DNA from 3 places in the Niveibacterium microcysteis genome. Region 2 is predicted to be linked to each of the others. Evidence: predicted binding sites of a transcription regulator. Region 2 holds the regulator's gene; each other region holds the start of a gene.
What was found. The regulator sigma-54, encoded in region 2, starts transcription at its own class of promoters, with help from an activator protein. The targets are predictions, from matches to a motif close to TGGCACGCTTNCTGCTNA.

Region 1 (6,615 bases), 250 kb from region 2:
CTGATCGCGATACACGCGGCGGTAGATTTCGAAGGCCGACACCGAGTGCAGCAGCGCGCTCCACTGGTAGTAGTCGACCGCGGCATCGTTCGGTGTGTGGGCGCCGCGCAGCAGGTGGTACTTCACGTCGAGGATGCGCAGGGTGTTGTCCGCGCGCTCGATGAAGGTGCCCAGCCGGGTGAAGTGGAAGGCCTCGTCGCGCAGCATGGTGCCGACGGTGACGCCGCGCGACAGGTGTGAGCGGTACTTCACCCAGTCGAAGAACTCGGTCGGGCCGGTTTCGGCGAGGCGCGAAGGGGCGAAGTCATTCACCTTCAGCCAGGTCGCGTTGATGGCCTCCCACAGCTCGGAGGTCAGCGTGCCACGCACGGTGTGCGCGTTTTCGCGCGCCGCGCGCAGGCAGGAGACGATGCTCGACGGGTTGTCGCGGTCGAACATCAGGAAGTGCATCACCGTGTCGGTGTCGATCACGTCATGTTGTGCGCGGTAGGCGCCCAGCATGCCCATGATGTCGAGCGTGGCGGTCCACTGCCGTTCGATCTCGCCGGCGCTCTGCGGCAACAGCGACATGCGGTGGTGCACATCGAGGATGCGCGCGAGGTTTTCGGCGCGCTCCATGTAGCGCGCCATCCAGTAAACGTGGTCTGCGGTACGGGACAACATGTTTTCAGGCCTCCAGTACCCAGGTGTCCTTGGTGCCCCCGCCCTGCGAGGAATTCACCACCAGCGAGCCTTCCTTCAGCGCGACGCGCGTGAGGCCGCCGGGTACGAAACGGATCTCGCTGCCCGAAAGGACAAAGGGCCGCAGGTCGATATGGCGCGGCGCGATGCCGGATTCGACGAAGGTCGGGCAGGTGGACAGCGCGAGCGTTGGCTGGGCGATGTATTTCTCCGGCGCGGCGATGATGCGCTGGCGGAAGGCTTCAATCTCCGCCTTGGTCGATGCCGGCCCGACCAGCATGCCGTAGCCGCCGGCGCCGTGCACTTCCTTCACCACCAGTTCGGCCAGGTGATCGAGCGTGTAGGCCAGATCGTCGGGCTTTCTCAGCATGTAGGTCGGCACGTTGTTGAGCAGCGGTTTCTCGCCAAGGTAGAAGCGCACCATGTCCGGCACATACGGGTAGATCGACTTGTCGTCCGCCACGCCCGTGCCGATCGCGTTGGCGAGCGTGACCTTGCCGGCGCGATACGCGGCAAACAGGCCCGGCACGCCGAGCATCGAATCCTTGCGGAAGGCCTGCGGATCGAGGAAGTCGTCGTCGATGCGGCGGTAGATCACGTCCACCTTGCGGCGGCCGCGGGTGGTGCTCATGAACACGCCTTCGTGGGTGACGAAGAGATCGCGCCCTTCGACCAGTTCGATGCCCATCTGCTGCGCGAGGAAGGCGTGCTCGAAGTAGGCGCTGTTGTAGCTGCCGGGCGTGAGCAGCACCACGGTCGGGTCCGACACCCCGTTTGGCGCGACGGTGCGCAGCGTATCGAGCAGCAGGTCCGGGTAGTGCTCCACCGGCGCGATGCGGTGGGTGGCGAAGAGGTCGGGGAAGAGCCGCATCATCATGCGGCGGTCTTCGATCATGTACGAGACGCCGGACGGCACGCGCAGGTTGTCTTCCAGCACGTAGAACTCGCCGGCGCCGGCACGCACGATGTCGACGCCGGAGATGTGCGAATAGATGCCGCCAGCGACGTCCACGCCCTTCATCTCGGGCCGGTACTGCGCGTTCTGCAGCACCTGCTCGTAGGGAATCACGCCGGCCTTGAGGATCTCCTGGTCATGGTAGATGTCATGCAGGAAGGCGTTGAGCGTGCGGATCCGCTGCGACAGGCCGGCGGAAAGCTGCTGCCATTCGGCAGCCGGAATGATGCGGGGAATCAGGTCGAACGGAATCAACCGCTCTGTCCCCGCCGCCTCGCCATACACGGCGAAGGTAATGCCGACGCGCCGGAACAGCGCATCGGCCTGCACCCGCTTGCGCTCGATGCGTGAAGACGCGGTCGCCTCCAGCCAGCGCTCAAAGGCTTCGTAATGCGGCCGTGTCTCGCCAGCCGCGCCGTTCATCTCATCGAAGAACGCCCCGTTTGCTCCCATGCTCGCCTCCGCGTACGGCTCGCTGCGTTGCGAGCCGGCAGCAGGGGCTTTGCGAGAACTGTGCCAACCGGAAAACATGGGCTTTCCGGGTCTTCCAGGGCCGCTCATGCACGCTTACGGCGCGCGAAAACGATGGGGCGACGCGGCGGCGCACCAATCCGGCGCATCGCCCGGACGCGCCCCGTCGTGGTGCGTGCCCGCTCAGTCCAGCGTCTTGCGGAAGCGTTTGAGCCCGATGGCCAGCACGACGGTGATGAACAACAGCAGCGGCCACAGGTGTGGCCAGATCTCGACGAAACCGTTGCCCTTGAGCATCACCCCACGCGCCAGCCGCAGGAAATGGGTCAGTGGCAGCGCCTCACCGATGAACTGCGCCCAGCCCGGCATGCCACGGAAGGGGAACATGAAGCCGGACAGCAGGATCGACGGCAGGAAGAAGAAGAAGGTCATCTGCATCGCCTGCATCTGGTTGCGCGCCACGCTCGAGATCGTGATGCCGACGACCAGGTTGGCGGCGATGAAGACCAGCACGCCGAGCAGCAGTACCGGCTTGGTGCCGATGAACGGCACGTTGAACAGCAATCGCGCGGCAATCAGGATCAGCACCACCTGCACGAAGCCGATCAGGATGAAGGGCAGGATCTTGCCGACCATCACCTCTACCGGCCGCACCGGCGTGGCGAGCAGGTTCTCCATCGTGCCGCGTTCGACTTCGCGCGTCAGCGCGAGCCCGGTCATCATGATCATCGTCATCGTCAGGATCACGCCCATCAGGCCGGGGACGACGTTCCACGCGGTGAGCCCGTCCGGGTTGTAGCGGCGCTGCACCACCACGTCGAACGGCGGTGGCGCGGCGGCGTGGGAAGCCAGCGGGCCACCCAGGTCTCGCGCGAGCGCGCCGGGCGCCAGCTGGTTGAGCGCGGCGATGGCGTTGCCGGTGGCCGTTGGGTCGGTCGCATCGGCGTCGAGCAGCACCTGAGCGCGTTCGCCGCGGATCAGCTTGCGCGAGAAATCTGGCGGGATCACCAGCGCGAACTGTGCGCTGCCCTCGGCGAGCATGCGGTCAGCGTCGGCCTGCGTGGCAGAGGTGCTGAGGATGTCGAAGTAGTCTGACACCGTCAGCGCGGCGGTCAGGCTGCGCGCAAATGCGCTCTGCTCCTCGGCCACGACCACGGTCGGCAGATGCTTGGGGTCGCCGTTGATTGCGTAGCCGAACAGCGTCAGCTGGATGATCGGTATGCCGACCATCATCGCGAAGGTCAGCCGGTCGCGGCGCAGCTGGATGAATTCCTTGCGCATCACGGTGATCAGGCGCGCAAACGACAAGCCGCGCAGCAGGGCGAACATGTCAGTGCGCCTCCTGGAAGTTGTCGCGCGTCTGCCCCATCAGATGGATGAACACATCCTCCAGCTGCGGCGCCGCCGCCGACCATTCGAGCGCCGGCTCGTCGCGCCACGGCGCGATCGCGGCGACCAGCGCCGCCGCATCACTGCCGCTGACATGCAGGGTGTTGCCAAAGCGGGTCAGCATGTCGACACCGGGTGCGCCGCGCAGCTGTGCCGCCAGCGGCGACACATCGTTGCCACGCACATGCCAGGTCGCAAACCCGCTGCGTTCCACAAGCTGTGCCGGCGTGCCCAGCGCCAGTAGCTGACCGTAGGCGATGTAGCCGAGACGGTGGCAACGCTCCGCCTCATCCATGTAGTGGGTGGACACCAGCACGGTGATGCCTTCGGCGGCGAGTGCGTGGATCTCTTCCCAGAAGTCGCGTCGCGCCTTGGGGTCGACGCCGGCGGTGGGCTCGTCGAGCAGCAGCAGTTTAGGTTCGTGCAGCATGCACGCCGCCAGCGCCATGCGCTGCTTCCAACCGCCGGAAAGCCCGCCGGCAAGCTGGTTCGCACGGCCACCGAGGCCGAGGCGCTCAATCGCGGTATCCACCCGCTGGCGGCGGCGGTCCATCTGGTACACGCCGGCCACGAAGTCGAGGTTCTCGCGGATCGTCAGGTCTTCGTAGAGCCCGAAGCGCTGGGTCATGTAGCCGACTTCGCGCTTGATCGCCGCCGCCTCGCGCAGGATGTCGTAGCCCAGCGTGTGGCCACTGCCAGCGTCGGGTGTCAGCAGGCCGCACATCATGCGGATCGAGGTCGTCTTGCCGCTGCCGTTGGGGCCGAGAAAGCCGAACACCTCACCCCGGCGCACCCGCATCGACAGTTGGTCGACCACCGTCTTGTCGCCGAAGCGCTTGGTGAGGCCAACCACGTCCACCGCACGCTGTTCGGGCGGAATGTCGAGCGGCGCGATCAGATCGTTCATTGGCCCGCCTCGGGCAACACGTCGACCGGCAGCCCAGGCGCCAGGGCTACTGCGCGTTCGGGTTGCGCCTCGGCCTTGAAGACCAGCTTGGCGCGGTTGTCCTTCGAGTAGATCACCGGCGGTGTGTATTCCGCGCTGCTGGCGACCCAGGTGACGCGCGCGGTGAAGCCCTCGCCACAACCATCGCAGAGAACGCGGATGCGCTGGCCCGGCCGCATCGCCGCGAGCCTGGCTTGCGGAATGTAGAAACGCAGCTTGGTGCTGCCCGCCGGCAACAGGCTGACAACTGGGCTGCCGGCCGGCACCCATTCACCGATGCGGTAGTAGGTGTCCTCAACATGTGCGGCAACCGGTGCTACGAGCTGCTTCTGCGCCAAGCGTGTCTGTGCCTGCGCGCGCTGGGCTTCGGCCACTTTCACCGCCGCCGTTGCCGCGGCGCGCTGTGCCTCGCGCCCGGCAAGTTCGGCCGCGCGCAAGTCGGCCGCAGCCTGGTCGAGCTGCGCGCGCGCACTACGGACCCGCTCGCGCAGGCTGTCGAGGCTCATCGGGCTGACGAAGCCCTCGGCAGAGAGCGATTGCTGGCGGGCAAGGTCGCTCTCAGCCAGCGATAGCGCAGAACGCGCGGCGGCCTCGCGAGCGCGGAAGGAATCGAGCTCGGCCGGCCGCTTTCCGCTCGCCAGATCCTGCGCCTGCGCGTCGCTTTGCGCGCGGCGCGCTTCGGCCTCGTCGAGGGCCGGGCGCTCGAGTTCGGTATCCAGCGCAAACAGCGGTGCACCGGCGGCCACTTCGCCACCACGCTGCACCGACAGGCTGACCAGGCGACCGGCCTGCTGCGCGGCAACGCGCGTCGGTTCGATCTCGACATAGCCGAGCAATGGCCTCTCGCCGCTTGGCCCACAGGCGCAGAGCAAGACAGACGAAACCAGGACAAGCAGGGCGGCGCGGGCGCTCATTCGGCGGACTCCAGTTCGGCGCGCAGCGCGTTGAGCCCGCCCCAGCTGAAGGCGGTGACATGCTGCGCAACCCGTTCGACGAGGTCATCGCCGTTCAGCGCGACCGGCATGACCTGCAGGATCAGGGGACGCGCGCTGATGTAGACCATGCATTGGCTCAGCACACTGAGCATTGCGCGCGACAGCTGTTCGTCGCTCGCACGCGGCCCAAGCACCGCCGCGATGATTGGCCGCAGCATCTGCGCCTGCGGGCGGGTGAAGCGCTCGATCATCATCGCCAGCGCCTCGGTCGGGTTCACCAGCTCGCGCATCAACAGTGCCGCGATGCGGCTCTCGCCCGCCGGGTCGAGGAAGCGGCGGACCAGGGTTCGCACCGCAGCCTCAAACGCTGCACGCGGATGGGCCGGGTCAGGTGCCGGCAACGGTGTGCGGCTCAAGGCGAGCTCCGCATGGTGCTGCAACACCGCGCGGTAAAGCCCTTCCTTCCCGCCAAAGTGATAGTTGATCGCCGACAGCCGCACCCCGGCGCGCTGCGCGATGTCTTGCACCCGCGCGGCGCGGAAGCCCTCGTCGATGAAGATTTCGGTGGCGGCGAGGATCAGCGCGGTCCGGGTTTCGTCGCCCGGAGGCAGGCGGAGTGACGCGTTTTGGGCTGGTTTCATGGCGATTGGAAATAGTTTTCCAATTCACTTTAGAAAACTTTTTCCACAGGGTCAAGCGCCAACTGGAACGCGCGGACGCGACCGCCTGAGTATGGCGGCGCGGATTGTCCGGCACGCCTGCGGATCAGGCGCCGTGCGGCCGGAACGAGGCGGCGTGAGGGATCGCGTTCAGCGAAGACGCGTGTGGCAGGCCGCCAAGCGCATCAGCGGCCCCGCTGCGGGTCGCGCGCGCCGCGTACCGCGTGGCTGAGCCGCTTCTGCGCGTACATCAGCGCATCGGCCTCTGCGACCAGCGCGGCCAGCGGCTGCTCGCTGCCAGACGGGCTATGCACGATGCCGAGACTCATCGAGACCGGATACGGGCGCGGGTGCTCGGCGACGAACCGTGCCACCCGCTGCTGCACGCGCTCGCGCACTCCGTCGGGGAGTTCGTCGTCGATGCTGAAGACCGCAAACTCGTCGCCGCCCAGCCTCGCGACGACGTCGCTCTTGCGGAAGGCCTCGCGCAGGATGCCGGCACAATCCTGGATCAGCTCATCGCCCTGCTCGTGCCCGAGTTCGTCGTTCACCTGCTTGAGGCCATTGATGTCGGCAAAC
Region 2 (6,615 bases):
GCGGTTGTCCTCGTAGATCCGGGCGACGCTAGTTCGCCGCATTCGGGTTCCAGTTCACGAACAGGGTGTGGGCCTCGGACGCATCACTGGCCTGCGCCAGTGCATCGCGGAAGCTGCGGTCGGAGAACATCTGTGCGAGCTCCGATAGCAGTCGCAGGTGGTGCTCGGTGGCGCTTTCCGGCACCAGCAGCACGAACATCAGATTCACCGGCTTGCCGTCCGGGGCCTCGAATGGCACGGGCTGCGCAAGGCGGATGAAGGCACCGACGGCGTCGCGCAGGCCCTTGATACGGCCGTGCGGAATCGCAATGCCTTGTCCAAGGCCGGTGGAGCCGAGCTTTTCACGCGTGAAAAGCGCGTCGTAGACGGCGCTGCGCGCGAGTCCCTGATGGTTTTCGAAGAGCAGGCCAGCCTGTTCGAAGACGCGCTTCTTGCTGCTCGCCTCAAGATCGACGAGCACATTGGACGGCGGCAGCAGCGGGGCGATGAGATTCATGCTTGGGGTTCAGAAATGCACTGCGCGCCCGAAGGCGCGCAGATCCGGGGTCAGCTCATGTTCGGCGCGGGGGCTTTCCGCAAGCTTACGCGCCGGGATTCACTAGAGCGACCGTGATTACGATTCTGCAGATTGGCGCTTGTGCGCCTCGTGGCCGTGATCGTAGGACTTTTCCTTGTGCTTGAGAACCTGCCTGTCCAGTTTGTCCGTCATGGCGTCGATTGCGGCATACAAATCTTCGTCAATGCTCTCGACGAAAATGTCCTTGCCGCGTACATGTACCGTCACTTCCGCCTTTTGCTTCAGCTTTTCCACCGACAGGATCACGTTAACGCTCGTGACGTGATCGAAGTGGCGAATCACGCGATCCAGTTTCGATGTTACGTAGTCGCGGAGCGCGGCGGTAACTTCGAGATGGTGTCCGGTGATGTTCAGGTTCATGATTTATCCTCTCAGATCATCTTGCGCTGGCTGACCGGCGGGATGTTGAGCGACTCGCGGTACTTTGCGATGGTTCGTCGCGCAACGACAATCCCCTGCTGGCCGAGAAGCTCGGCAATCCGCGCATCGGATAGCGGTTTTTTGCGATCCTCTGCCGCGACCAGCTGGCGAATCAGCGCACGAATCGCCGTAGCTGAACACGCGCCGCCAGAATCCGTGGCGACGTGGCTGCCGAAAAAATACTTCAGTTCAAGGATACCTCTTGGCGTGGCCATGTACTTCTGCGTGGTCACCCGAGAGATCGTCGACTCATGCAGATCAAGCTGCTCCGCGATTTCGCGCAGTGTCAGCGGACGCATTGCCACGTCCCCATAATCGAAGAACTGCCGCTGGCGGTCAACGATTGCCTGGGATACCCGCAGGATCGTGTCAAACCGTTGCTGCACGTTCTTGATCATCCAGCGTGCCTCCTGCAACTGCCCGGCCAGCGATCCGGCCGAGCCGCGGTTCTGCTGCAGGATTCCGGCGTAGAGCTGGTTGATCCGCAGCTTGGGCATCGCGTCCGGGTTCAGTGTCGCACTCCAGTGGCCGCGCACCTTGCGCACGATCACATCCGGGATCACATATCGCGTCTCGATTGCGGCAAACCGCGCACCGGGGCGCGGATCGAGGCTGCAAACGAGCTGGTGCGCCTCGCGCAGCGTTTCGTCGCTGCAACCCAGATGCCGCTTGAGTCGCACGAAATCCCGCGCGGCCAGCAGCTCCAGATGCTGCTCAACGATGATGATCGCGGCTTCACGCGCAGCGCTCTCAGGCAGCAGGCGCAATTGCAGCTTCAGGCATTCGCCTGGCGAGCGTGCGCCGATGCCCGGCGGATCGAGGTTCTGCAGGTGCGCGAGGGCGATCTGCAGCTCGTCGACGTCAACTTCAAACTCGGGCGGCAACAGCTCCAGCAGTTCGTCGAGCGGCTGGGTCAGATAGCCATCGTCGTCGAGCGCTTCGATCATGAAGCGCAGCAGCGCGCGATCGCGGTCCGACAGCGGCATCAGGGCAACTTGTTCATCCAGGTGGTCGCGCAGGCTCGTCTGCGCAGCACGGAATTCCTGGAAATCCGTTTCGTCGTCATCGTCGCGATTGCCGCTGCCGCCACCTTCGCCGGACCACTCGGTGGGGCCGTCGTCATAGCTGCCGGCATCGTCGAAGCTCGGCTCGCTCGGTTCGGGCGAGGTCTCGGCCGCTTCGGCCGCCGCATCGTTGGCGGTGTCGGTGCGTTCGTCGCCGCTCGGCGTGGTGGCGGATTGCCCCCAGGCTTCCGGGTCCGACTCGGCGTCTTCGCGTTCGAGCAAGGGGTTCTCGAGCAGCATGCGCTCGATTTCGCTGTTGAGCTCCAGTGTCGATAGCTGCAGCAGCTTGATCGACTGTTGCAGCTGCGGGGTCAGCGCGAGCTGCTGGGAGATGCGGAGCTGGAGCGAGGGCTTCATCGTGGGGGTTGCGCGATCAGAGTCGGAAATGCTCGCCGAGGTAAACCTCGCGAACCTTGTCGTTCTGGACGATTTCGTCGGGGCGGCCGCTGGCGAGCACCACCCCTTCGGTGATGATGTAGGCGCGGTCGCAGATGCCCAGCGTCTCGCGCACGTTGTGATCAGTGATCAGCACGCCGATGTTGCGATCCTTCAGGAAGCGGATGATCTTCTGGATATCGATCACCGCGATCGGGTCGACGCCGGCGAAGGGTTCGTCGAGCAGGATCACCTGCGGGTTGGTGGCCAGCGCGCGGGCAATTTCAACCCGCCGCCGCTCGCCGCCCGAGAGGGACATCGCGGTTGCATCGCGCAAGTGCGTGATGCCCAACTCGCCCAGCAGCTCATCGAGCCGCGCGGCGAGTTTGTCCTTCGGCAGCTTCTGCAGTTCAAGTACCGCGAGGATGTTCTCGGCCACCGTGAGCTTGCGGAATACCGAGTTTTCCTGCGGCAGGTAGGACAAGCCCAGATGCGCCCGCTTGTGGATCGGCAGGTGGGTGATTTCCTTGTCGTCGAGGGTGATCGTGCCGCCGTCGGCACGCACCAGGCCAACGATCATGTAGAAACACGTCGTCTTGCCGGCGCCGTTGGGGCCGAGCAGGCCGACCACCTCACCGCTGCCGACTTCGAAGCCGACATCGCGCACGACAGTGCGTGCCTTGTAGCGCTTGGATAGACCGCCTACCTTAAGCAGACTCATCGAACGGCTCTTTCAACACTTTTCTCACGACCTCCGCGGAAAACCCGCGGGCGGTCAGAAAGCGCGCCTGGCGCGCCCATTCCTTTGCATCGCCCGGCGTACTGCCGAACTTGCGCGCCCACACTGCACGGGCGCGCTCCAGTTCTGTCTCGCCCAACTCACTCGCCAGCGCTTCGGAGATCGTTTCCGGATCCACGCCGCGCTGTGCGAGTTCATGCTGGATGCGTCGCTGGCCGAGCCGGCCGGCACGGCTGCGCACGTAACTTTCGGCAAAGCGGCTGTCGGACAGCAGGCCCAGTTCGCTCATCCGGTCGAGTACCGCTTCGACCGCGTCCGGCTCACCGTGCGCGGCCAGCTTGCGCGCCAACTCGGCCCGGCTGTGTTCGCGCTGCGCCAGCGTTCGGAGCGCGCGGGCCTTCAGCTCGTCGCCGCTCATCGCCAATGTGCCTCGTTGGTTCAGGCCGCGGCGGCTTCCCCAGCCGGCAGTTCAGGCAGGCCCAGTTGTACGCGGATCTTGTTCTCGATTTCGCGTGCGGTTTCCGGGTGCGAGCGCAGGAATTCGCGCGCGTTGTCCTTGCCCTGGCCGATCTTCTCGCCGTTGTATGCGTACCACGCGCCGGACTTGTCGACAAAGCGCTGTTCGACGCCCATGTCGATGATCTCGCCTTCGCGCGAGATGCCCTCGCCGTAAAGGATGTCGAAGTGCGCTTCCTTGAACGGTGGCGCGACTTTGTTCTTCACGACCTTGACCTTGGTCTCCGAGCCGATGACTTCGTCGCCCTTCTTGATCGTGCCGGTGCGGCGGATGTCCAGACGCACCGAGGCGTAGAACTTCAGCGCATTGCCGCCGGTGGTGGTTTCGGGGTTGCCGAACATCACGCCGATCTTCATGCGGATCTGGTTGATGAAGATGACCATGGTGTTGGTGCGCTTGATGTTGCCGGTCAGCTTGCGCAGCGCCTGCGACATCAGGCGGGCCTGCAGGCCAGGCAGTTGATCGCCCATCTCGCCCTCGATTTCGGCCTTCGGCGTCAGTGCGGCGACCGAGTCGATCACGACGATATCGACGCTGCCGGAACGCACCAGCATATCGGCGATCTCAAGCGCCTGCTCGCCGGTATCCGGCTGCGAGATCAGCAGGTCGCCGACGTTGACGCCCAGCTTCTGCGCGTAGGACACGTCGAGCGCGTGTTCGGCGTCGATGAAGGCGGCCACGCCACCCATCTTCTGCATCTCGGCAATCGCCTGCAGCGTGAGGGTCGTCTTGCCTGACGATTCCGGGCCGTAGATCTCGATCACGCGGCCACGCGGCAGGCCGCCAATGCCCAGCGCGATGTCCAGCCCGAGGGAGCCGGTCGACACCGCCTGGATGTCCGATTCCACTTCGCCATCGCCCATCCGCATGATGGAGCCCTTGCCGAACTGTTTTTCGATCTGGGCCAGCGCGGCCTGAAGTGCTTTCGCCTTGTTGTCGTCCATGGGGTTTCCTCGATTCGTTGGAAACGATTATGGCACAGAGATTGCGTGCGTCTCGGTCGGGCGCGTGCAGGAAAACATGGCACACTTCCGCCACTTCACCCGGCGCGCGTTTCGCGGGCCCGCGAGACCAATCCGATGCCCGAACTGCCCGCCGAACTGCCTCTGTTTCCCCTGCACACCGTACTTGTCCCCGAAGCGCGATTGCCGCTCAAGGTATTCGAGGTGCGCTACATGGACATGGTCAAGGCGTGCATTCGGGACGGCAGCAGTTTCGGCGTCTGCCTGATCGAAGAGGGCGAGGAGACCGGCGCGCCGGCAACGCCCGCCCAGGTCGGCACGAGCGCGCGCATCGTCGAGTGGGACATGGATCAGCCCGGCATCCTGCAGATTGTGGTGACCGGCGAGCGCCGGTTCCGCATTGCGCAGGCCGTCGCCCAGCCCGATGGTTTGCTCAGGGCTGTAGTCGAGTGGGTGCCGGAGCCGGAAGTGCAAGCGCCGCCCGAAGCGCTGGCCGATACCCTGCCCTTGTTGCAGGCGGTGGTTGCCGACGCGGGTGAAAAGGCGATTCCGGCGCCGCATCGTTTCGACGACGCGGCATGGGTGGGGTACCGCTATACCGAAATCCTGCCGATTCCGGTCAAGGCCAAACAAAAGTTGCTTGAGCTGGACGACCCACTGATGCGCTTGACGATCATCCAGCAGTTCCTCGTTCAACGCGGTCTGCTCAAGCAGGACGCCTGACGGCGTCGCGCGACCGGGGACGTATCGACACTGCTCGCCCAGCCCCCAGTCGGGCGCCGTCGGACCGACTTGGCTGCCGTTTTCCTAGAGGCTATCGAGCAGGCGTCGCACTGGCGTTGGCAAACCCAGCGAGTCCCATTCATGCGGTGCCGCCCAGCGCCAGGCGGGGTCGTGAATGCCTTCGCCGCTCACATCGAGTAGTTGGGGCTCCAGCGTTAGCCGGAAATGCGTGAAGGCATGTCGTAGCGGTGGCAAGGGCGTTGCGCCACCGTTTGCGCGCAGCCCGAGCGCCAGCGCATGGGCTTCGGCGTCGAGCTCGTCCGGGATCTCCGGCAATGCGTACAGGCCACCCCAGATGCCGTGTGGCGGGCGCTTCTGCAACAGCACCGCGCCATCATTGCGGGCAATCAGCACCCGACTCTGGCGCTCCGGCACAACACGTGTTGGGCGCGGCGTCGGCAGTTCCGCTTGGCGACCCTGCTGACGCGCCACGCAGCTGCCGGTAACCGGGCAATCCGCGCAGCGCGGCCGGCTTCGGGTGCAGACCGTCGCGCCCAGATCCATCAATGATTGGGTATAGGTGTCGACGCCCTGCGCGGGCAGCAGAGATTCCGCGAGCGCCCACATCGATTGCTCCACGGCGCGTACGCCAGGAAAGCCTTCGATGCCGAAGTGGCGCGCGAGCACCCGCTTCACGTTGCCGTCGAGAATGGCTGCGCGTTCGCCGAAGCAGAACGCTGCGATCGCCGCGGCCGTCGAGCGGCCGATACCCGGCAGCTCGGCGATCGCGCTGGCCGATTGCGGAAAGCGGCCGCCGTGCATACGCGCGATCTGCTGCGCCGCGGCATGCAGGTTGCGCGCACGGGCGTAGTAACCGAGCCCGCTCCACAGCGCGAGCACGTCGTCGACCGGTGCGGCGGCGAGGGAGGCCAGATCGGGAAAGCGTGCCAGGAAACGTTGGTAGTACGGGATCACCGTATCCACCTGCGTCTGCTGCAACATGATCTCGGATAGCCACACGCGATAAGCGTCGCGGCTGGCTTGCCAAGGCAGATCGTGACGGCCGTGCGCCCGCTGCCATGCGATCAGCGTGTCCGCGAACTGGCTCACCGCACGCTCTCCGCACGCCGAGTGCCAAAGCTCAGCCAGAGCAGCGCGAAGAAGGGCCAGAAGCTGCCGACGAGCTCCGTGAGGCCGTGGAAGTTCAGCACATGGCCTTGCTGCCGGATGCGCGTCAT
Region 3 (6,615 bases), 850 kb from region 2:
GTAGCCAAGTCGTAAGGTTAAACACCGGCCCGATAAGACGCCGGATCAACCCGCGGAACGGAAACGGCGAATCGAAACCCAAATGCACGGAGGTGAGCTCGAACACCGGTGTGCGACCGTAGTTCGGCACCTTGCGCGTCAACAAGGCGTCACGCGCAAAGTACGACATCGTGTAGAGACCGAAAGCGCGCCTGTGCGTCGGGTCCGAATAAAAGTATGGGTTCGAAAAGTGGGGTACTTTTATGGTCGCCACGGCACCTGGCGCAAGCGTGCGCCCAAGCTCATCGACCAGACGTACCAAGTCGTCGACGTGCTCAAAGAAGTGAGCGGAATAACACGCCGACACGCCCGCAGTAGGCAACTCAGCAAGCACCTCGAATACATCGCCGACGAGGTCCACGCCTTCAAAGTCGAGCGCATCAATTCCAACTGACGCAGCATCTTGTTTTCGCGGGCCGCAACCGAGTTCGATACTTAGCCGCTCGCCGGCCCGGAAGCGGGGCAACACCCCGCGCTTGTCAAGAACAGCCATGTAGGTAGGAATCTTCGGTTCAATGCAACGGCGCAGTATACCGTCTCACCTACGCCTCACTATCCGCGCAGGCAGTTCTCAGACCGAACAGAGGTGACAGGGTGAGCGCGGTCGGCAAACTCAGCCCAATCACGTAACATCTGGTGGTGCCGAGGAAACCCCTCGCACAGTATGAGCGACATGCGTGCGACACCCGGTCGGTCGCCCGCCGTGGCCATCGCAAGCAGACATTGGGTTCCTAGCCCCCAGGAGGGACGCAGCTTTAACGCGTACTCACATTCACTCGCAGCTTTTACGGCGGTCAAGGTATCGGGAGCCCAAGTTTGCAACGCTAGAGCCCGTGCATGGTCGCCAAAGATCGACCAGGCCGGCACGTTCTCTACGGCGCGCCTTACGCGGTCGCGATCCGCAGCCGTCGCGGCGCTGCGGATCGACGCCCACTCATCGTAGGCACGCTGCACGGCCACGTAATCGCGGGCAACCCAAAATAGGCAGGCGGCCAAGCCTAGAAGTACTGCGCGGGTCACCCAATTTGGGACAAGGAGGAACCGAGCTTGCGAATCAGATCGAAGCAAAACGCCGCACAGCATTCCCGCCGGTATCACAAAATAGGTATACCAAAGCGGATACTCGACAAAGCTGTGAAGGCCGACCACCACCAATCCGCAGAGCGCAAATAGGCGCTCGGAGGTAACCGGCTGCCGCAACTGGTGCAAGCCCCACCAACCGACCGCGCCGAGCAGCCCTACAGCAAAAGGTAGCCCCATTGTTGCAGCCAGATGCAGCGGAAGATTGTGCGCATGCTCAGCAAACTTTGAGAATGGCAGCGACGGCGTTACAGCCATCTGCGCCACCGCCCAACCGTGAAACCCGCCAACCCCGACGCCCATCCAAGGGTGTGCTCGGATAGCAGAAAGAGCGAGGGACCAATCGTACAAACGCTGGCCATTGCTGCCTGCATCCGCTGCACGGGCAATCGAGGAGGTCAGCCCAAGAAGATCAAGCGCGCCGCTGTACGCAAAAGCGATCTGGATCAGCAATGCTGCAATACCTACCGCCACGGCTCGCCGGCCAGCCACTCGCCCCGCCGGGTCAGTTCCGCGACCGGCGACTAACCCGAGCAGTACGAAGCCAAGCATGTAGAACCAAGGCGCGCGTGAGGCCGACGCCGCAATTGAGATGCTCAGCCAAACAACAACCGCGCCGGTTAGCCAACGTGGCCATTTCCAGTTCTCTGCACCAACTACGACCGCGGCCAACCCTAAGGCCAGCAGCGCGGCATAGTGGTTCGGTTGCCCAACGTTGCCATAAGTTTGGCGATACGCCTTGGCAAGTACGGCGCCGCCTAGCGAAACGTCGAATAACTGCAGCGCGCCAATCATCGACTGACAAAGCGCCACTGCGAGCACCGCCTTCGCGACAAACCCCGATTCGCGGCCAGCACCAAAGTCAGCCGCAACCAAGAACACCAGCAGATATGCCAAAAAACCCACAACCAAGGCATTAGCGGAATGGCCCCATGTCACCAGCACCCAAAGCGAACTCATCGCCAGCGGCAATAGTGGTGCTATTGGCAAGCGATGTACTGTTTCGCGAAGTTGCTGACCAATAAACACAGCCAATAAGACCACAACAAGCAAAAATTCTGGCCAAAAGACCGCCTGTGGGCTACTACGAAAACTCAAAGCGGTAGGTAACGCAAACAGCAACGCAAGTGCGCAGTTCTTTCCCGAGCCTCGATCACCGCCCCCCATCATCGCCCCCACCACGGACTGGCGTCGACGAAGCCCAGCACCTTTGCTGTCTTGGCATCAATGATCGCCGTCATATCGCGCCGTCTCGCAGCAACAGGAAGCCACCGAACGTCCTCCGCCTGCTTGGCGTGTGCTGCCAGCCAGGTAGCCACAGCCGCCGACTGCTCCTTGGTTGGAAGCATACCTACCTGTTTTGCGACTTGCCGCACATCACCCGCCATCGACTCGTACGAATGGAAGTACTGCGGAAAGGCGTTCAGGTCTGGCCCGCCGCTGGCTGCGGATAGCAGGATACGATTTTTCTCTTCAACCGCCGTCGGAATCCGCGCGCCAACGATGACGGGACCCCAAAGCGGAATCGACTTGAAAGCTGGATCGCGTACTGCGGCAAGCTCTGCCGGAGCAATCTCGGATGCCGACGTCACATCAAAACGGTCGACGTTGAAGACCACGTACGCAGGACGTGAGCCAAAGATCGTGTTGGCCCCGTAGCCAAAGGCCGCGAACTGGGCGATTGCGATGACGGTCAAATCCAATAACAAGGTGCGTTTGCCGGGCTCGTATACGATGAAGGTCAGCATCGGACCGATCACCACGTCCACGCCGAGTAGCACAAGGAGCACCTTATTGACGCCTAACGCCTGATCCAGAGGAGTCGGGTACCAAACCATAAGCGTCAGAACAACAAACCCGCCCACAATCAACGCGCTGAGTGCGAAATGGACGCCTGCAGCCCGAAGCTTCTTCATGGATTCGCCTTCAGAATAGGAAAAGCCAAGGCTAACGCCTTGGCTCTTAGTGCTAACCGCGCGGGCGAACCCGCAGCATCAGGCCCTTCGATAGTTAGACTGCGCCGCGGCAGTTAGCCGGCGAGAAGCGGCCCGAAACGGTGCCGGCGGTACCAGGGCCGAACGTCGAAGCGGCGCCCTTGCAATGCCAATCGATGTTGCCTTGGGAACCAGCAGCCAATGCGACACCGCCGATAGTCGGAACAAGCACCAGGGTGTTTGCGCCAGCCAGCTGCGGGATGCCCGTTGCGGTCGTATCGTAAGTAATAGTGATTTCGCCATTACCGGCAGCGCCGCTTGCGATCTGAATCAGCGAAACATACTTAGAGGTATTGAAGCAGTAAACGATGTTGGCAGCGCAACCAGCAGCACCAGCGGCCGTCGCTTGCGTCAAGTTCGCAAGGCTACCATCGTTCTGCCAAGCCTCAGAAACCGCACTCTTAGCCGACTCCGCCAAAGTGAGACCTTCCGAAACTTTTGCGCGAACGGTGTAGTCCTGATAGGCCGGCAGCGCCACGGCAGCCAAGATGCCGATGATCGCAACCACAATCATCAGTTCGATCAGGGTGAAGCCTTGTTGAACCTTTTTCATGCTGTTCTCCTCGTTGAGAAATTCGGGCGGGGACACCGCTCGGGTTCATATGAGCAGATTACGTGCCAGCGTCATGACACTACCCAAAAATCAGCGTAGAGCGCCGCAACGCTGGCGCCTCGAGCTCATCCGCCTCGGACACGACGCCGGCGAGTGACGTTTTTTGTCACATCGACTGACGCGGCACGACAAACCATTTAACGAATACACACCTTCCGCACCTGTTTCATGTCCGTCACCCCCTGCAGCACCTTCTCAATACCGTCCTGCCGCAGTGTACGCATGCCATCAGCTAGCGCAGCGGTGACCAACTCCGAGACCGGGGCGCGTGTCTGCACCAGATGCTTGACCTCGGCAGAGCCGACCATCATTTCGTGTAGGCCGACGCGGCCTTTGTAGCCGTCGGTGCAGTGTTCGCAGCCTTGCGCTCGGTAGAGCAGCAGCTGCCCTTCGTGGCCGAATTGCGCTTTCCATTCGGCGAGTAGCGCCGCCTCGGCGGCCGCCGGATCTGCCTGAAACTCGGGCGTCTGGCGCATGTCTTCGCAGTACTCGGCGATCAAGGCCGCCACCTCTTCGTCGTCGGGGTGGTAGGCCTCCTTGCAATGCTTACAAAGCCGCTTGGCGAGGCGCTGGGCAAGCACGCCGAGCAGCGCGTCGGCAAAGTTGAACGGGTCCATCCCCATGTCGAGCAGGCGCACGACCGATTCTGGCGCGCTGTTTGTATGCAGCGTGGAGAGCACGAGGTGGCCCGTCAGCGAGGCTTCGATGCCGATCGTCACGGTTTCCTTGTCGCGCATTTCGCCGACCATGATTACGTCAGGGTCGGCGCGCAGGAAGGCACGCATTACCGCAACGAAATCCAGCCCGGCCTTGCGGTTGACCTGAACCTGGCGCAGGCCGCGCTGCGTGATCTCGACCGGGTCCTCGGCGGTCCAGATCTTGGTGTCGGGCGTGTTGAGCTCTTTCAGGATCGAATGCAGCGTGGTGGTCTTGCCGGAGCCGGTTGGGCCGCAACAGAAGAAGATGCCGTAGGGCTTGTTGATCGTGTTGCGCAGGCGCTCGAGATTGCGCGGCGACATGCCCAGATCCGACAGCGGCAGCGGCTCGCCGTTGGCCAGCAGACGCATCACCACGTCTTCCATGCCGCCCGCGGTCGGGATGGTCGCGACGCGCAGCTCGATATCCAAGGGCCCGTACTTGCGGAAGCGGATCTTGCCGTCCTGCGGTTTGCGGCGTTCGGAGATATCGAGGTCGCACATGATCTTGATGCGCGTGACCAGCGGGTTGCGGTAACTCGCAGGTACCTCGATGTACGGCACCAGTGAGCCGTCCTTGCGGAAACGGATCAGCGTCTTTTCCTTGCCCGGGCGCGGCTCGATGTGGATATCCGAGGCGCCCTGCCGATGCGCCTCGATGATGATCTTGTTGACCAGCTTGACGAGTTCGTTGTCGGCGGCCGCGGAGATTTCGTCCTGCGACGGCGCGTCGCGCTCGTCGTCGCCCAGGCCAGACAGCATGTCGGACACCGAAGCCTCATCCATGCCCTGCTCGAACAACTGCTGCGCCGTCTTCTCGAACTCGCGCCGTGTCGTGACGCGGAACGATAGCTTTGCGCCCGGGAAGACATTGTCGGCCACCCGCGCGCCGCGCACCTGCTCGGGGTCGGTTGTGAGGACAATGATCCCTTCCTGCGTCTCCTCCAGCGGCAGCCAACCCGCCTGCAACACATAGTCCTTCTTGATGTTGCGCAGCAGATGCATTGACTTGACCCGCTCCTGCCGAAACGGCTCGTAGGGCACGCCGTAGAACCGGGCCATCGACTCACCAACCAGCGCTGCGGCTATCCGCACTTCGTCGAGCAGAATTGCTTCGATCGTTGTATTCCGCGCGCGGGTCTGCTTTTCGATCTCCTCAAGTTGCTCGGGAGTCACGGCGCCAGTGCGCGTCAGGTAGTCGTACTTGTTGCGTAGCGGTTTCTCTTGGGAAAGACGCTGCGCGAACGCGACGCCCAAAGTCTGCGCAAGCCCCTGCAGCCCCTCTTCGTCGATGGCGGTAAAGGCCGAGCCATCCCGCGCGTTGATCAGTTGCACAACGCCAAGCAGTTCGCTTTCCGCCGCCCCCATGATCGGCGCCACCAGCATCTGCTTGCTGTGGTAGCCGCTGCGCTCATCCACCTCGCGGCGAAACTCAAGATTGGGCGAGATCTGGCTCAGCTCAGCCGCGTCGTAAACATCGTGGATGTTGAGCAGCGTCTTATGCAGGGCAACGTAGCCCGCGACGCTGCGGTCCGAGATCGGCAACCGGATCGCCTTGATCGAATGCAGACCGGTCTTGACCTTGGAGACGATCGCCGCCCCCGACTCGTCCACCGTATATAAAGTGATGCGTTCGGCGCCAAACAGGCTGCAGATATCGGCCGAGAGCTCGAAGATGATCTCGTCGATATTGTTTGTGGCGTGTATGCGCGCCGTCAGCGCCTGCAGGCCCTTGAAAAACGCGAGCCGCCGGCTCAGATCGCCGGCGCTGGTGCGCCCCGGAATGGCACTCATCGATCAACCCCCAGATGGCTTACTGCCAAGGCCCGATGATACTGCCACCAACCCTGGCTTGCGCCGGGATCAGAGCGTGAACACCTGGTCGTTCCGAAGAATCTGTGGCTTCAAACGGCCGCTGTACGCCGCCAGCTCGGCGGTGATCTCGGCAGCCTGCGCCGGCTTGAGGTGTGTCACATAGATCTCGGGCGACACGATCAGCCGATCAAGCACCGAAAACAGCATCTGCGGACACAGATGGCGCGCGGCGAGCGCCAGGTCATGCTGCATGTTCGGGAACGCAGTTTCGATGATCAGGGCGCGCAGGTCGTTGATTGCGTTGATTGCCTCGATCTGCGCGTCACACACGGTGGTGTCACCCGAGAAAACGAGGCTTGCCCCTGTCTCGGAACGGATC

Region 1: a site for sigma-54 is predicted at 2,138-2,155, ahead of JY500_RS21460 (circularly permuted type 2 ATP-grasp protein). Genes of this name have one in related genera too.
Region 3: a site for sigma-54 is predicted at 3,717-3,734, ahead of JY500_RS04725 (pilin). Genes of this name have one in related genera too.

The regions. Positions count from the first base shown of each region.
Region 1 covers NZ_CP071060.1:4,728,787-4,735,401, forward strand. Annotated here, with positions in the region: gene JY500_RS21455 (alpha-E domain-containing protein) at 1-663, opposite strand, end outside; gene JY500_RS21460 (circularly permuted type 2 ATP-grasp protein) at 668-2,089, opposite strand; gene JY500_RS21465 (ABC transporter permease) at 2,291-3,436, opposite strand; gene JY500_RS21470 (ABC transporter ATP-binding protein) at 3,438-4,403, opposite strand; gene JY500_RS21475 (HlyD family secretion protein) at 4,400-5,356, opposite strand; gene JY500_RS21480 (CerR family C-terminal domain-containing protein) at 5,353-6,018, opposite strand; gene JY500_RS21485 (GGDEF domain-containing protein) at 6,222-6,615, opposite strand, start outside.
Region 2 covers NZ_CP071060.1:155,565-162,179, forward strand. Annotated here, with positions in the region: gene hprK (HPr(Ser) kinase/phosphatase) at 1-42, opposite strand, end outside; gene ptsN (PTS IIA-like nitrogen regulatory protein PtsN) at 29-496, opposite strand; gene hpf (ribosome hibernation-promoting factor, HPF/YfiA family) at 614-937, opposite strand; gene JY500_RS00700 (RNA polymerase factor sigma-54) at 949-2,418, opposite strand; gene lptB (LPS export ABC transporter ATP-binding protein) at 2,435-3,157, opposite strand; gene recX (recombination regulator RecX) at 3,144-3,593, opposite strand; gene recA (recombinase RecA) at 3,614-4,636, opposite strand; gene JY500_RS00720 (LON peptidase substrate-binding domain-containing protein) at 4,772-5,377, shown strand; gene mutY (A/G-specific adenine glycosylase) at 5,462-6,487, opposite strand; gene JY500_RS00730 (VanZ family protein) at 6,484-6,615, opposite strand, start outside.
Region 3 covers NZ_CP071060.1:1,007,371-1,013,985, reverse strand. Annotated here, with positions in the region: gene JY500_RS04740 (class I SAM-dependent methyltransferase) at 1-532, opposite strand, end outside; gene JY500_RS04735 (PglL family O-oligosaccharyltransferase) at 592-2,289, opposite strand; gene tfpZ (TfpX/TfpZ family type IV pilin accessory protein) at 2,286-3,035, opposite strand; gene JY500_RS04725 (pilin) at 3,130-3,666, opposite strand; gene JY500_RS04720 (GspE/PulE family protein) at 3,864-6,215, opposite strand; gene JY500_RS04715 (MBL fold metallo-hydrolase) at 6,285-6,615, opposite strand, start outside.